Regions from separate parts of the Bradyrhizobium sp. WSM1253 genome, predicted to be linked through region 3. Evidence: predicted binding sites of a transcription regulator. Region 3 holds the regulator's gene; each other region holds the start of a gene.

Region 1 (4,583 bases), 2.5 Mb from region 3:
GTATTCGCGCACATAGCGCGAATGCTCGATCAGCTTGTCGCGGAATTGCTGCTTCACCTGCGCCGCCTTGGTGGCCAGTCCCGGCACGCGCTCGATCGCCTCGATCGCGAGGTGATAGCGGTCGAGCTCGTTGAGCACGACCATGTCGAACGGCGTCGTCGTGGTGCCTTCCTCGGCAAAGCCGCGGACGTGCATGCCGGCGTGGTTGGTGCGGTTATAGGTCAGCCGGTGGATCAGATAGGGATAGCCGTGATAGGCGAAGATCACCGGCTTGTCGCGCGTGAACAGGCCGTCGAAGTCGCGATCGGACAAACCGTGCGGGTGCTGCTCCCTGGGTTGCAGCGTCATGAGGTCGACGACGTTGACGACGCGGATCTTCAACTCGGGCAGCGCCTTGCGCAGCAGGTCGACGGCGGCGAGTGTTTCCAGTGTCGGCACGTCGCCGGCGCAGGCCATCACGACATCGGGCTCGCCATTCGCGTCTTCCGTGCCGGCCCAGCTCCAGATACCGATGCCGGCGTCGCAATGCGTGGCCGCCTCCTGCATCGACAGCCATTGCGGCGCCGGCTGCTTGCCGGCGACGATGACGTTGACGCGGTCATAGGTGCGCAGGCAATGATCGGCGATCCACAGCAGCGTGTTGGCGTCCGGCGGGAAGTAGATGCGGACGATGTCGGCCTTCTTGTTGGCGACGAGATCGACGAAACCGGGATCCTGATGGCTGAAGCCGTTGTGGTCCTGACGCCAGACATGCGAGGTGAGCAGATAGTTGAGCGAGGCGATCGGTCGCCGCCACGGCAGATGCCGGGTCACCTTCAGCCATTTGGCGTGCTGGTTGAACATGGAATCCACGATGTGGATGAACGCCTCGTAGCAGGAGAAGAAGCCGTGCCGGCCCGTGAGCAGATAGCCCTCTAACCAGCCCTGGCAGAGATGCTCGCTCAGGACTTCCATCACGCGTCCGTCCTGGGCGAGATGCACGTCGTAAGGTTTTGTCGGCTCCATCCAGACGCGTTCCGTGGCCTCGAACACCGCATCGAGCCGGTTTGACGCGGTCTCGTCCGGACCCATGATGCGGAAGTTGCGGGCCTCGGCGTTGAGGCGGATGACGTCGCGCAGGAATTTCCCGAGCTCGCGGGTCGCCTCCGCCACGACGCCGCCCGGCTGAGTTACCTCGACGGCGAAGCTGCGGAAGTCCGGCAGCTTCAGCTCCTTCTTCAGAAGGCCGCCATTGGCGTGCGGATTGGCACCCATGCGGCGATTGCCTTCGGGCGCGAGCGCCTGGAGCTCGGCAATCAGCGCGCCGTTGGCGTCGAACAGCTTTTCCGGCTCGTAGCTGCGCATCCAGTCTTCGAGAATCTTCAGATGCGCCGGATTCTCGCGGCAGTTCGCGACCGGCACCTGATGCGCCCGCCAAAAACCTTCGACCTTCTTGCCGTCGACTTCCTTGGGGCCGGTCCAGCCCTTCGGGCTGCGCAGCACGATCATCGGCCAGCGCGGGCGTTCGATGCTCTTGCGGCCGTCGCGGGCGTGCTGCTGGATCGACCGGATGCTGGCGAACGCGACATCCAGCGCGTCCGCCATGGCCTGATGCATCGGCTTGGGATCGTCGCCCTCGACGAACAGCGGCTCGTGGCCGAGCCCGCGGAACAGATTGCGGATCTCGTCGTCGCGCATCCGCCCGAGCACGGTCGGATTGGCAATCTTGTAACCGTTGAGATGCAGGATCGGCAGCACCGCACCGTCATGGGCAGGATTGAGGAACTTGTTGGAGTGCCAGGACGCGGCGAGCGGGCCGGTCTCGGCCTCGCCGTCGCCGACGACACAGGCGACGATCAGGTCGGGATTGTCGAAGGCCGCGCCATAGGCATGCACCAGCGCGTAGCCGAGCTCGCCGCCTTCGTGGATCGAACCGGGCGTTTCCGGCGCCGCGTGACTCGGGATGCCGCCGGGGAAGGAGAACTGTCTGAACAGCTTGCGCAATCCGTCGGCATCGCGCGCGATATCGGGATAGATCTCGCTGTAGCTGCCTTCGAGATAGGTGTTGGCGACCATGCCGGGGCCGCCGTGGCCGGGACCGCAGACATAGATCACGCTCAGGTCCAGCGCGCGGATGACGCGGTTGAGATGGGCGTAAATGAAGTTCAACCCGGGCGTCGTGCCCCAATGGCCGAGCAAACGCGGCTTGATGTGCTCGGGCCGTAACGGCTCGCGCAGCAGCGGATTGTCGAGCAGGTAGATCTGCCCGACGGAGATATAGTTCGCGGCGCGCCAGTAGCGGTCGAGCAGATCGAGGTCGCTGCTCGCTGCGGCCAATTGTTGTTGATTTGTCATGTTCCTGCCGACCTTCACCCGGGATCGTCACCAACCGAGTTCCGGCGAGATCGATCCTTCGGCAGCATCAAACGGGATCGCCGTGACGCCACTGTTGCGTGAGGTCAAAAGCGGGCGCGCGAAGTTTGGGCAGCTCTACTGTGCATGGGGTTGTTTTCACGTTTTTTGTTTGTGTTCTTGATTTGTTCCTTTGGCGTGCTATCTTGGCTTCATGAGTCCAGCATCCTCTCATGCTCTCAAGCACCCGCCGGTCACGGCGCCCTCCGAGCCGGCGGGTGCGCCTTCTGACTTCCCTGAGCTGGCGGTCGCCATCGACCGCCAGCGCAGGCGAGGCCGGGGCGCGCAGTCCAACGCCAGCGGCCGGTTCGAGGCCGAGGCGCGCGTCGCATTCGACGATGGCTGGCAAAGCCTTGAAGAACTGCCTCCGTTCAAGACCACGGTCGGGATCGACACCTCGCGCAAGGTGATTACCCGCAACGATTCTCCCGACATCGGCTTCGATCGTTCGATCAATCCCTACCGCGGCTGCGAGCACGGCTGCGTTTATTGCTTCGCGCGGCCGACCCATGCCTATCTCGGCCTGTCGCCGGGGCTCGACTTCGAGTCGAAGCTGTTCGTGAAGCCCGAGGCGCCGGCGCTGCTCGAGAAGGAGCTTGCAGCGCCGGGCTACGAGCCGCGGATGATCGCGATCGGCACCAACACCGATCCCTATCAGCCGATCGAACGCGAGCGCAAAATCATGCGCGGCATTCTGGAGGTGCTGGAGCGCGCCGGCCATCCCGTCGGGATCGTCACCAAGTCGGCGCTGGTGACCCGCGACATCGACATTCTCGCGCGCATGGCCAAGCGCAACCTCGCCAAGGTCGGGATCTCCGTGACCTCGCTCGATCCGAAATTGGCGCGCACCATGGAGCCGCGGGCGTCCACGCCGCCGAAGCGGCTGGAGGCGCTGAAGCAGCTTTCCGAGGCCGGCATTCCGACCACCGTCATGGTCGCCCCCGTCATCCCCGCGCTGAACGATTCCGAGATCGAGCGCATCCTGGACGCCGCCGCTCATGCCGGCGTCAAGGAAGCCTCCTACGTGTTGCTGCGGTTGCCGCTCGAGGTGCGCGATCTCTTTCGGGAATGGCTGATGGCGAACTATCCGGACCGCTATCGCCACGTCTTCACGCTGATCCGCGACATGCGCGGCGGCCGCGACTACGACGCGAAATGGGGCGAGCGCATGAAGGGCACCGGTCCGATGGCCTGGACCATCGGCCGCCGCTTCGAGATCGCCTGCGACAGGCTCGGGCTGAACAAGCGGCGCTCCAAGCTGACGACGGATCATTTTGCCAAGCCGAAGCGGAACGGCGATCAGCTCAGCCTGTTCTGAGGGACGAAGTGGGAGAGGCGTCGTATGAGTCAGGAACTGCCAGCTCCAATCCCGCGGCTCACCGTCATCACGCTGGGCGTGAATGACATCCGCGCCAGTATTGCCTTTTACGACGCGCTCGGGTTTTCGCGCCGGCTCAAGGTGACCGGTGAGGCCGTTGCGTTCTATGACACCGGCGGTCCGGTGCTCGCGCTGTTTCCCTGGGACCAGCTCGCGGTCGACGCCAGATTGCCGGATCATCCGAGGCCATCGACGTTCCGCGGCATGACGCTCGCTTGGAACTGCCGCGCGCGTGAGGAGGTGGATGCGGTGCTGGCTTTCGCCATCGGCAAGGGAGCCGCGCTGCTGAAGGCCGCGCATGAGACCGATTACGGCGGCTATTCCGGCTATTTCGCCGATCCTGATGGCCATCCATGGGAAGTCGTGGTCGCACCCGGCATCGACGTCGGCGAGGACCGGCGGGTGCATCTGGCGGAATAGGGCGGCTGACTTGAATCTTGAATAGCGGGAATTGTCCGAGGTTCCCGGTTGCGCAGGCCGTGCCGCTTGCGCACGATCCCGCCATGATTCGGGATCAGCCCGCCAAGAAGCCGGCCAAAGGTGCGCCCAAGAAGGCTGCGCCTGAAAACAAGAAAGCTGCGCCCAAAAAAATCGCCAAGGCGCTGGCCGGCACAAAGAGCGCCATCATCGTCGCCCCAAGCTTCCGCCGCGAGCGCGCGCTGATGAAGCGCGGCGTCTGGCCGGTGGCGGGCTGCGATGAGGCCGGCCGCGGGCCGCTGGCGGGTCCTGTGGTGGCGGCGGCGGTGATTCTCGATCCCGACCGCATCCCGCGCGGCATCGATGATTCCAAGCGCCTGACGGCCGAGGAGCGCGA
Region 2 (4,583 bases), 4.6 Mb from region 3:
GCCCGCGACCTCGCGCTCGATTCCGTCGTGATCGATCTCGACCTCGCCTTCGGCACCGCGGGCCTCGACTACAATCAGGACCCGGTGCAGGGCATCGCCAATGCGGTGCTGTCGCAGGATCGGCCGGACACGGCCCTGATGGAGCGTCTGCTCTCCAAATGCACCGAGCGTCTCAGCCTGCTTGCTGCGCCTGCCACCCTTGACCGCGTCTACGATTTCGGCGCGGAGGCCTTCGATGCGGTGTTCGACACGCTGCGCATGACGACGCCCTGCATCGTGCTCGACGTTCCCCACCAATGGTCGGGTTGGACGCGGCGTGCGCTGGTCAACGCGGACGACATCGTGATCGTGGCCGAGCCCGATCTTGCGAACCTGCGCAACACCAAGAACATGCTGAACGTGTTGAAGGCGGCGCGGCCGAACGACCGGCCACCGCTCTACTGCATCAACCAGGTCGGCATGCCCAAGCGGGCGGAGATCGAGGTCAAGGCATTCGCCAAGACCATGGAGAGCCAGCCGATCGCGGTGATCCCGTTCGATTCAAAGCTGTTCTCGACCGCGGCCAACAACGGCCAGATGATCGCGGAGGTCTCCAAGAGCCACCGCACCACCGAGCTGTTCCAGAACATGGCGAACCGCCTCGCCGGGCGCGGCGAGGTGAAGAAGCCGAAGCGCTCGCTGCTCGGGCCGCTGCTGAAGAAGCTGAAGGGCAGGTCGGGGCGCGCGTCAGCCCCGCATCGCAAGGCGTCGTAGGGACAAGAGCTGAGCTCTCTCCGTTCCCTCCCCCCTTGTGGGGGAGGGGCAGGGAGGGGGTGCTACACGGGGACTCTTTCCGTCGCGCACCCATTCGATGCATCGTCACCAATCAGCACTTTTTCCTGGGCTACCCCTCTCCCTAGCCCTCCCCCACAAGGGGGGAGGGAATGCACCTCCCTCGGTGCGCTCGGCGAGGCTCAATCTGTCGAGCTCAGGAATGAGCGGGCTACTTCTCCGCCCGCTGCTGCTTCTTCACCAGCAATTGCCGCAGCGCTGTGACCTTTGCCGCCGCTTGATCCGGCGGCAGGTCCGCCTTCACGATGGTTTCGGCCTCGGCCTGCTTTCCTTCCAGTCCCAGCACGAGCGCGAGATTGGCGCGCACCCGGAGATCGGCGGGATTGCGCTCGTGCGCGCGGCGCATCGTTTCCTCTGCCCGCGGCAGATTGTTCTGCAGCATGTAGGACAGTCCGAGATTGGACAGCACCGACGGTTCGTCCGGCACGATTTTCAGTGCGGCGGCGTAGTATTGCTGCGCCTCCTCGTTGCGACCGAGCTGATCGAGCGCGGCGCCCTGCGCCGACAGGATATGCCAGTCGGGATCCTCGGGCGAATGCGCGCGACCGAGGACGTCGAACGCCTGCTGGAAACTGCCGCTGTCGGCGAGCGCGCGGCCATAGCCGGCGAGCAGCGCCTTGTTGCTGGAATGGGCAAGCACGGCCTGCTCCAGCACCGCGAGCGCCTGCGCGCGCTGGCCGGTCTGGCGCAACGCCTTGCCATATTCGAGCGCGACGTTGGGATCGCCAGGCTTGGCGCGATAGCGCTCGCGCAGCGCGTCCATGTCCGGCCTCACGTCTGGCTTGGCCTCGGCCCTGACAGCCGTGTCCGATTTTCCGCCGAGCGCGCCGGTGATGTCCTCGATGCCGGTGGTCTGACAGCCGCCCAAGGCCAAGATCAGAAGTGCGGAAAACAGATATCTCGCCGGAGGAGAGGCGACGGACAAACGCTTGGACATACTCTGATCACTCGGCGACTGATCAGAGATGCTTACCGATTAACGCTAAAGTCCCGTTAAGGCGGGGCGCTTCCGAAAGCTCAGTCGGTGAATTCAGCGCCGAACTCGCAGCCGATGCGCCAGCGCAGGCGGCACTGCCGGGAATAGTCGGGCGCGAAGATGATGGTGAATTGCGGCGGCACTTCCAGAAATTCCGCCACCACTTTCACGCCGCCATCCGAAATATCCGTGATCGTGCAGTCCCGCGGCAGCGAACCCGCGCCAAAATGAATCTTGGCGAGCCGCGTGCACATCCGTCGTTCGCTTCTCCGGCGATTTGCAAGCATCTGAATTGTTCACCCGTTAGACCACGGCCCATCCCGCAGCCTAGGAGTAGCGGACATTCGTTGGAATGTGCTGAGCAGAGCAGCTTGCATTCGAGGCGTAGTGTCTTCGACGTGTTTACGATCGGTTAAGGCCTTCCGGCCCTCTCGACCCGTTCCCGTATTGTTCTTGCAAGAACTGGCCCGCTCTGCTACCCCTAATTGTGCAAAAGGGCAGGCTGGTTCGGGCATGGTTCAGCGGGTTTCTACCGTCGCCTTTGAGGGGATCGAGGCCCGTGCGGTCGACGTGCAGGTGCAGGTCGCGCCCGGTCTGCCGGCCTTCGCGATCGTCGGTCTCCCGGACAAGGCGGTGTCGGAGGCGCGCGAGCGGGTCCGCTCGGCGCTGATCGCCTCTGGGCTGGCGCTGCCGGCGCGCAGGATCACCGTCAATCTCGCGCCCGCCGATCTGCCCAAGGAGGGCAGCCATCATGACCTGCCGATCGCGCTCGGGCTGATGGGGGCGATCGGCGCGATCCCCCCGGATGCGCTGACCGGCTTCACGGTTCTGGGCGAGCTTGGCCTCGACGGATCGATCGCACCGGTGGCCGGTGTCCTTCCCGCCGCGATCGGCGCCAATGTGCGCGAGGAGGGGCTGATCTGTCCGGCGGCTTGCGGCTCGGAAGCGGCATGGGCGAGCCCGGACATCCAGATCATCGCCGCAAGTTCGCTGATCCAGATCGCCAACCATTTCAAGGGAACGCAGGTGCTGTCGCGGCCGGTGCCGAAGGTGCATGAAGCCGCCGCCTCGCCGCTCGACCTGCGCGACATCAAGGGCCAGGAGAGCGCCAAGCGCGCGCTGGAGATCGCGGCCGCCGGCGGCCATCACCTGCTGATGATCGGCGCGCCCGGCGCCGGCAAATCGATGCTGGCGGCACGCCTGCCCTCGATCCTGCCGCCGCTGTCACCGGGCGAGTTGCTCGAAGTCTCGATGATCGCCTCTGTCGCCGGCGAGATCGAGGGCGGCGCACTGACGGCGCGGCGGCCGTTTCGATCGCCGCATCATTCCGCCAGCATGGCCGCGCTCACCGGTGGCGGCATGCGGGCGCGGCCAGGCGAGATCTCGCTCGCGCATCAGGGCGTGCTGTTCCTCGACGAGCTCCCCGAATTCGATCCGCGCGTGCTGGATTCGCTGCGCCAGCCGCTGGAGAACGGCGAGGTCTCGGTGTCCCGCGCCAATCACCGCGTCACCTATCCCGCACGCTTCATGCTGGTCGCGGCGATGAATCCGTGCCGCTGCGGCAATGCGTTCGAGCCCGGCTATGCCTGCAAGCGCGGCCGCATCGATCGCTGCACTGGCGACTACCAGGCCCGCATCTCGGGGCCGCTGATGGACCGTATCGACCTGCGCATCGAGGTTCCCGCCGTGACCGCGGCCGATTTGATCCTGCCGCCGCCGGCGGAGGGCTCGGCCGAAGTCGCCGCGCGCGTGGCCGCCGCGCGCGACATCCAGCTCGCACGCTACGCGGACGCCGGCCTGCCGAAGGTTCGCACCAATGCCGAAGCGCCGGCCTCGGTGCTGGAGGAGATCGCCAAGCCGGATGCGCAAGGCCAGAAGCTGCTGCGCGACGCCGCCGAGACCATGCGGCTGTCGGCGCGCGGCTATCACCGCGTGCTGCGGGTGGCGCGCACGCTGGCCGATCTCGATCGTGCCGACAAGATCGGCCGGCTGCATCTGGCCGAAGCGCTGTCCTACCGCGCACTCGCGGAGGATGTGCGCCAGTTGGCCTGAGCAATGCGCCGCCGCAGCTTTCTCGACAACATCACCATGCCCGAGATTGAACCATGACCGACGTCAATGCCTGCACCATCAGATTTGTCCGCCCGTCCCAATATGCCGATCGGCTGAGGTCGTACGAGTTGTGGGTCAACGGGACCAGCGTTGGGAAGCTTGCGCGCAATGACGCGTTGGAGGTCACGCTGCCGGCCGGTGCCTGCACGATCGAGGCGACTATTGATTGGGGCAGAAGCCAACCGCTCATCGTTCGCACCACTCCTGGCCAAATCGTCGAGATCGAGGTCAGGAACAGGTGGGGCGCCTGGGCAGCGCTGTGGGCGATCAGCTTCGTCAAGAACAGCTATTTGGTTCTCACTGAAGTCGAGCGAAAAACGAACAGAAGCGCTTAACCGACTGAGATTCTCATCCCCAGATACCGGCATCAACCCGGCGGTAACGAGTTTCCTTTACGCTCTGCAAACCATAAGGCCCATCAGTTCCCCGTACAGGGCCTGGCGAGTAGCGTGTCATGTTGCGTTTCAAGATCCTGGCCTCGGTTGTTCCCCTGTTGGCGGCCGCGGTGTTCGCGCGCAGCGAGATCGGATCGGTCTCGCATCCCTGCATCGCCCTCGGCGACACCTCGGTCGAGCTGACGTCGCTGTTCTGGACCGCCGGCGTGCATGTCGCCTTCACCGACGATCCCGCGCGCGCCACGGTGCGGGTTCAGATTACCGAGGAT
Region 3 (4,583 bases):
GCCGTCGGCCGCATCGCGGCGTTCGGGATCGGGCCGCTGATCGCGGCGAGCCTCGGAATCATCGTGCTGGGCTTGTTGCGGACGCCGCTGCGCTGGTCCGGCGCCCTGGTGCTGCTGGCAGCGATCCTCTGGGGACTGTCGGCGCGGCAGCCTGACATCCTGATCGCCGGGGATGGCGCGAGCGTCGCCGTGCGGGGCAGGGACGGATATCTGCACCTGATCAGGACCAACAAGGACAGCTTTCTGCTCAAAGAATGGCTCGCTGCCGACGCCGATCCGCGCGATGCCGGCGGAGCCTCGCTGGCTGATGGCGTGTCCTGTGACGAATCCGGCTGCGTGACGCCACTGGCCGACGGGAGGCTGGTCGCGCTGGCATTGCGCGTCGATGCTCTCGCGGACGATTGCAATCGGGCCGCCCTGGTGGTGACGACACGTCCCGCGCCGCCCGATTGCGCGGCGATGGTGGTCGATCGGCAGCGGCTCGCCAGCCAGAGCGCACTGGCGCTGACGCAGCGTGGTGACGGATTTGTGGTTCAGGCGGTGAGGGCGAGAGGCACGAGCCGCCCCTGGTTGCCGGCCGGCGCCGGCGAGGGTGATTTCGACGGCAGCCTTGCGCCGAAGGCGACCGCGCCCCGCATCAAGGACGCAACGCCGGCGGAGACCGACTTGCAGGCCGACGATTGATCTGATGGTGCGGAGCAACGCAGCGGGTCGGTGCGTCCGCTCGGATTCGCTGGCGCAAACCACACCATCTCGCCGGCCACGGTCGGCGATGGCAATTCAATCCTGACCTCCGACCTCGTAGCCGGAGGGGCGGCTGTTTCAGCCGATCGGCAGGTGCGTGACGGTCGGCTGCCTGTCGGCGATGATCTGCGCCTTGTGCTCGCGCTCGATGACCGACTGGGTCACAGGCAGTTGCAGCACGGTCGCGCGCTGGCCTTCGACGAGCTGCGTCACCAGCACAAATTTGCCGTCGGGGAATTCGATCGCGTCATGATGGCGGTCGGGAACGTGCGGATCGATCTTGCCGAACTTGCCCACGCGGGAATTGATGGTCCGCGTCCAGATCCAGCGATTGTCGTAGCGGACGTCGTCTGCGAAGGCGAGCTCCGTTCCCGGCAGCAGGCAGACGGCAACAGACGGATCGGCTGCGGAGGCGAAGCCGCGCGTCGAGGTGCCGCGGAAATTTGTCGTGACGATCGTCTCGCCGACTTCGGCGGGGCGCGACGCGACGGCATGCAGGCTGTAGTCACACATCGGGTGCTCCTCATGCTGGGATAGCAACCCGCGTCTCTTATCGAGGCGCAGGCCTCTATCAGAGTTGAAGCACGAAAGCTCTGCTCGGTTGTGGGCAAATCTGCGGCTGGTTTCCGCAAGCCGCGATCACATTATCTTTCCCGAATTCAATAGGAACAAAGAGAGTTGCGATGCATTCGGGAGGCGCATGCGCGAATATTGCCGGCTGGTGCAACGACCTCGATCGCTGGTCGCTGTTTCCTCGCACACTCGAGCCGCGAAGCGGTGCTGTTTCGGTGCTGCTTCTTGGGCGTCGCGAGTAGCCAGCGCCGGAGGAGGGGCCGATAGTCTGTGCAGAACCAGAAAGACTATCCAGCCGGAGCGGACGATGATCCGCTCCAATCTCTGACCGGCGATGCCGATCGGAAGCGCGCGAGGCGCCAACTTCTCCAGGTATCAAGTACGTCCGGTATCAGTACTTCCGGTAAAGCCCGATCAGCTTGCCCTGAATCTTCACCCGATTGGGCGGCAGGATGCGGACCTCATAGGCAGCGTTGGCGGGCTCGAGCGCGATCGAGGCGCCGCGACGGCGGAAGCGCTTCAGCGTCGCTTCCTCGTCGTCGATCAGCGCCACCACGATGTCGCCGGTATCGGCGCTCTCGTTGCGCTGAATCAGCGCCATGTCGCCGTCAAGGATGCCGGCATCAACCATGGAATCACCGCGCACTTCCAGCGCGTAATGTTCGCCCGAGCCGAGCATGTCGGGCGGTACGCTGATGGTGTGGCTGCGTGTCTGCAACGCCTCGATCGGCGTGCCGGCCGCGATGCGGCCCATCACCGGTACCGCCACGGGGCGTTCGCCCTCGTCCGCGGGCAGGCTGGAGCCCGCACGCACCTTGCCGAGATTGCCCTCGATGACGCTGGGGGTGAAGCCGCGGCGGCTGCCGGCGGCTGCCTGGAGCTCCGGCAGCTTGATGACTTCAATCGCACGGGCGCGGTTGGGCAGGCGTCGGATGAAGCCACGCTCCTCGAGCGCCGTGATCAGGCGATGGATGCCCGACTTCGAGCGCAGATCGAGCGCATCCTTCATCTCGTCGAAGGAGGGCGGCACGCCGCTTTCCTTCAGACGTTCACTGATGAACCGCAGAAGCTCGTATTGTTTGCGCGTTAACATCTCGACCAAAGTCCCCCGGTTGATGTCGTCCGATTCCGAGACGCAGAATTCGGCAATAAGCCGCTACATGCTCGAAACAAATCATGAACGGACACTATATGTTCGATACATGTTCCGCAACTGCTTAATTTACCGTGAACAGAGCAAACTTCGCGGAACGCGCGTTGCGGGGGTGCTCAGACGGGGAGCCGCAACACTTCGCAAGCCGTGCCGGCTTCGGCCTTCGGCGCGAATGGTGCGCGCACGAGAAGTACCTGTGCTGCAGCGAGATTCGCAAGCAGCGAAGAGTCCTGATGATTGACGGGAAGAACGACGCGTGTGCCATCGTCACGCTCCTCCAGATGCGCGCGCAGATAGTCCTCGCGCTGGTCGTTGGCGCCGACGCCGCGGCCGAGCACGGCGCGTTCGCGGCGATGGTGAATCACTGAACGGCCCGACAGGGCGCGAATCAGCGGCACCATGAACAGGAAAGCGCACACGTAGGACGACACGGGATTGCCCGGCAGGCCGATCACACCCATTGCGCCGAGTCGCCCGTGCATCATCGGCTTGCCTGGCCGCATCGCGATCTTCCAGAACGCCATCGCGATGCCTTCGTCCCGCAGTGCCTGCTGGACCAGATCGTGGTCGCCGACCGATGCGCCGCCGGTCGTGATCAGGATGTCGGCGCCGCTCTCGCGGGCGCGGCGGATGCCGGCGGTGGTCGCCTCCAGCGTGTCGGCGGCAATACCGAGGTCGATCGTCTCGGCGCCTTCGCTGCGGGCGAGCGCGTGCAGGGCGTAGCCGTTGGAATAGATGATCTGGCCGTGGCCTGGCGTGGTGCCTGGCATCACCAGCTCGTCGCCGGTGGCGAGAATCGCGACCTTTGGACGCCTGAAAACGACAAGGTGCGGATAATTCATCCCGGCAGCGAGCGCGAGGTCGCGCTCGGTGACACGGCTTCCCTTGCGCAGGAGCACGTCACCCTCGCGGAAATCGACGCCGGCGGGGCGGATGTGCCGACCGGCGATCGCGGCTTCCTTGATCATGATCCGCTTGCCGGCGGCGACCGTGTCCTCCTGGATCACGACGGCGTCCGCGCCACCGGGAACGACGCCGCCGGTGAAGATCCGTACGGCCTCGCCGGCGCCGATCGTCCCGGCGAACGGTCGGCCCGCCGCGACTTCGCCGACCACGGTGAGCTCCGAATCGATCGTCGCGGCATCGGCCGCGCGCACCGCGTAGCCGTCCATCGCCGACATCGCCTGCGGCGGCTGCGTGCGCCGCGCCGCGAGGTCACGCGCGAGCACGCGATGATGGGCCTCGTCGAGGGAAATCATTTCTTCCGGCAGCGGCTCTGCACCCGCCAGCACCGCGGCAAGCGCGTCGGAAACCGGCATCAAGGCCACGGCGAAAACTCCTGCTCGGCACGTTCGGGCGAATGTTCCGCACGTCTTCTAGCCGAGCGCGGGCGCAGAGGCAAAAACGGCTGAGCGGGCACAGTCATCCCGCCGCTTCACATTGTTCCGGAAGGCAGGATCAAGCGCGTCGCGGCATGATGCGAAGAACCTGACAAATCGGCAGGAGAGCGGCCATGGAAGCGACGAAAATCACGGCAAGGAAAATCACGGCAAGGAAAATCACGGCAAGGCGAGAACGACGAGCGCCCCGGGCTGCATCGATCAGCTCCCTGCCTGCCCGGGAGTTACGTCGGGCGCCTTGGCTCCCTGGTCTTTGTCGGGCAGCGGATCGGCCTGGGATTTCAGGTCGGCGGCCTTGCTCACAAGCTTGGCGGAAAGGTCCGAATCTGAAGTTGTCCTGGCGAATTCAAGAAGAAGAGAGGCCTGCTTGGTGAGGTAGGTTTTGCCCAGCACGATGATGCATCCGTCCGTAGAAGTCCCAACGGACTCTAAGAGTCCGGAAGGCGGTATTCCGTTCCCGGAACTCTGCACAAAAATGCACAAAGTGATCGGGTTCCTCAATTTCTCAAAATTGGTCCCGGCGGGCGGTGCCGCCGTGGGTTTCGCGACACCGACTCCTCGTCAAATGCCCAATGCCTTCAATGCGTTCCCGACGTCACGCGGCGAGGTCACATGCACCGCCGTCAAGCCGCGCGCCCGCGCTCCCTCGATGTTTTCGGCAAGATCATCGAAGAACACGATGCGCCCGGCGGGCACGCCGATCGCCGCAACGA

What was found. Region 3 encodes LexA, which represses DNA repair genes until DNA is damaged. Its sites were predicted from a motif close to TGTTCNNNNTGTGTTCNG; they were not measured.
Region 1: BRA1253DRAFT_RS13605 (PA0069 family radical SAM protein) is a predicted target of LexA. The motif match lies at 2,507-2,524, and genes of this name have one in related genera.
Region 2: BRA1253DRAFT_RS23450 (YifB family Mg chelatase-like AAA ATPase) is a predicted target of LexA. The motif match lies at 2,245-2,262, and genes of this name have one in related genera.

Annotation. Positions count from the first base shown of each region.
Region 1 covers NZ_JH600073.1:2,534,273-2,538,855, reverse strand. The annotation lists gene BRA1253DRAFT_RS13610 (phosphoketolase) at 1-2,334, opposite strand, end outside; gene BRA1253DRAFT_RS13605 (PA0069 family radical SAM protein) at 2,546-3,709, shown strand; gene BRA1253DRAFT_RS13600 (VOC family protein) at 3,734-4,189, shown strand; gene BRA1253DRAFT_RS13595 (ribonuclease HII) at 4,273-4,583, shown strand, end outside.
Region 2 covers NZ_JH600073.1:4,652,512-4,657,094, reverse strand. The annotation lists gene BRA1253DRAFT_RS23465 (AAA family ATPase) at 1-753, shown strand, start outside; gene BRA1253DRAFT_RS23460 (tetratricopeptide repeat protein) at 983-1,768, opposite strand; gene BRA1253DRAFT_RS23455 (PilZ domain-containing protein) at 1,849-2,094, opposite strand; gene BRA1253DRAFT_RS23450 (YifB family Mg chelatase-like AAA ATPase) at 2,321-3,859, shown strand; gene BRA1253DRAFT_RS23445 (hypothetical protein) at 3,913-4,254, shown strand; gene BRA1253DRAFT_RS23440 (hypothetical protein) at 4,374-4,583, shown strand, end outside.
Region 3 covers NZ_JH600073.1:26,149-30,731, forward strand. The annotation lists partial or broken gene BRA1253DRAFT_RS01975 (ComEC/Rec2 family competence protein) at 1-684, shown strand, start outside; gene BRA1253DRAFT_RS01980 (hypothetical protein) at 823-1,257, opposite strand; gene lexA (transcriptional repressor LexA) at 1,709-2,410, opposite strand; gene glp (gephyrin-like molybdotransferase Glp) at 2,587-3,798, opposite strand; gene BRA1253DRAFT_RS01995 (hypothetical protein) at 4,072-4,263, opposite strand; gene BRA1253DRAFT_RS02000 (HAD family phosphatase) at 4,432-4,583, opposite strand, start outside.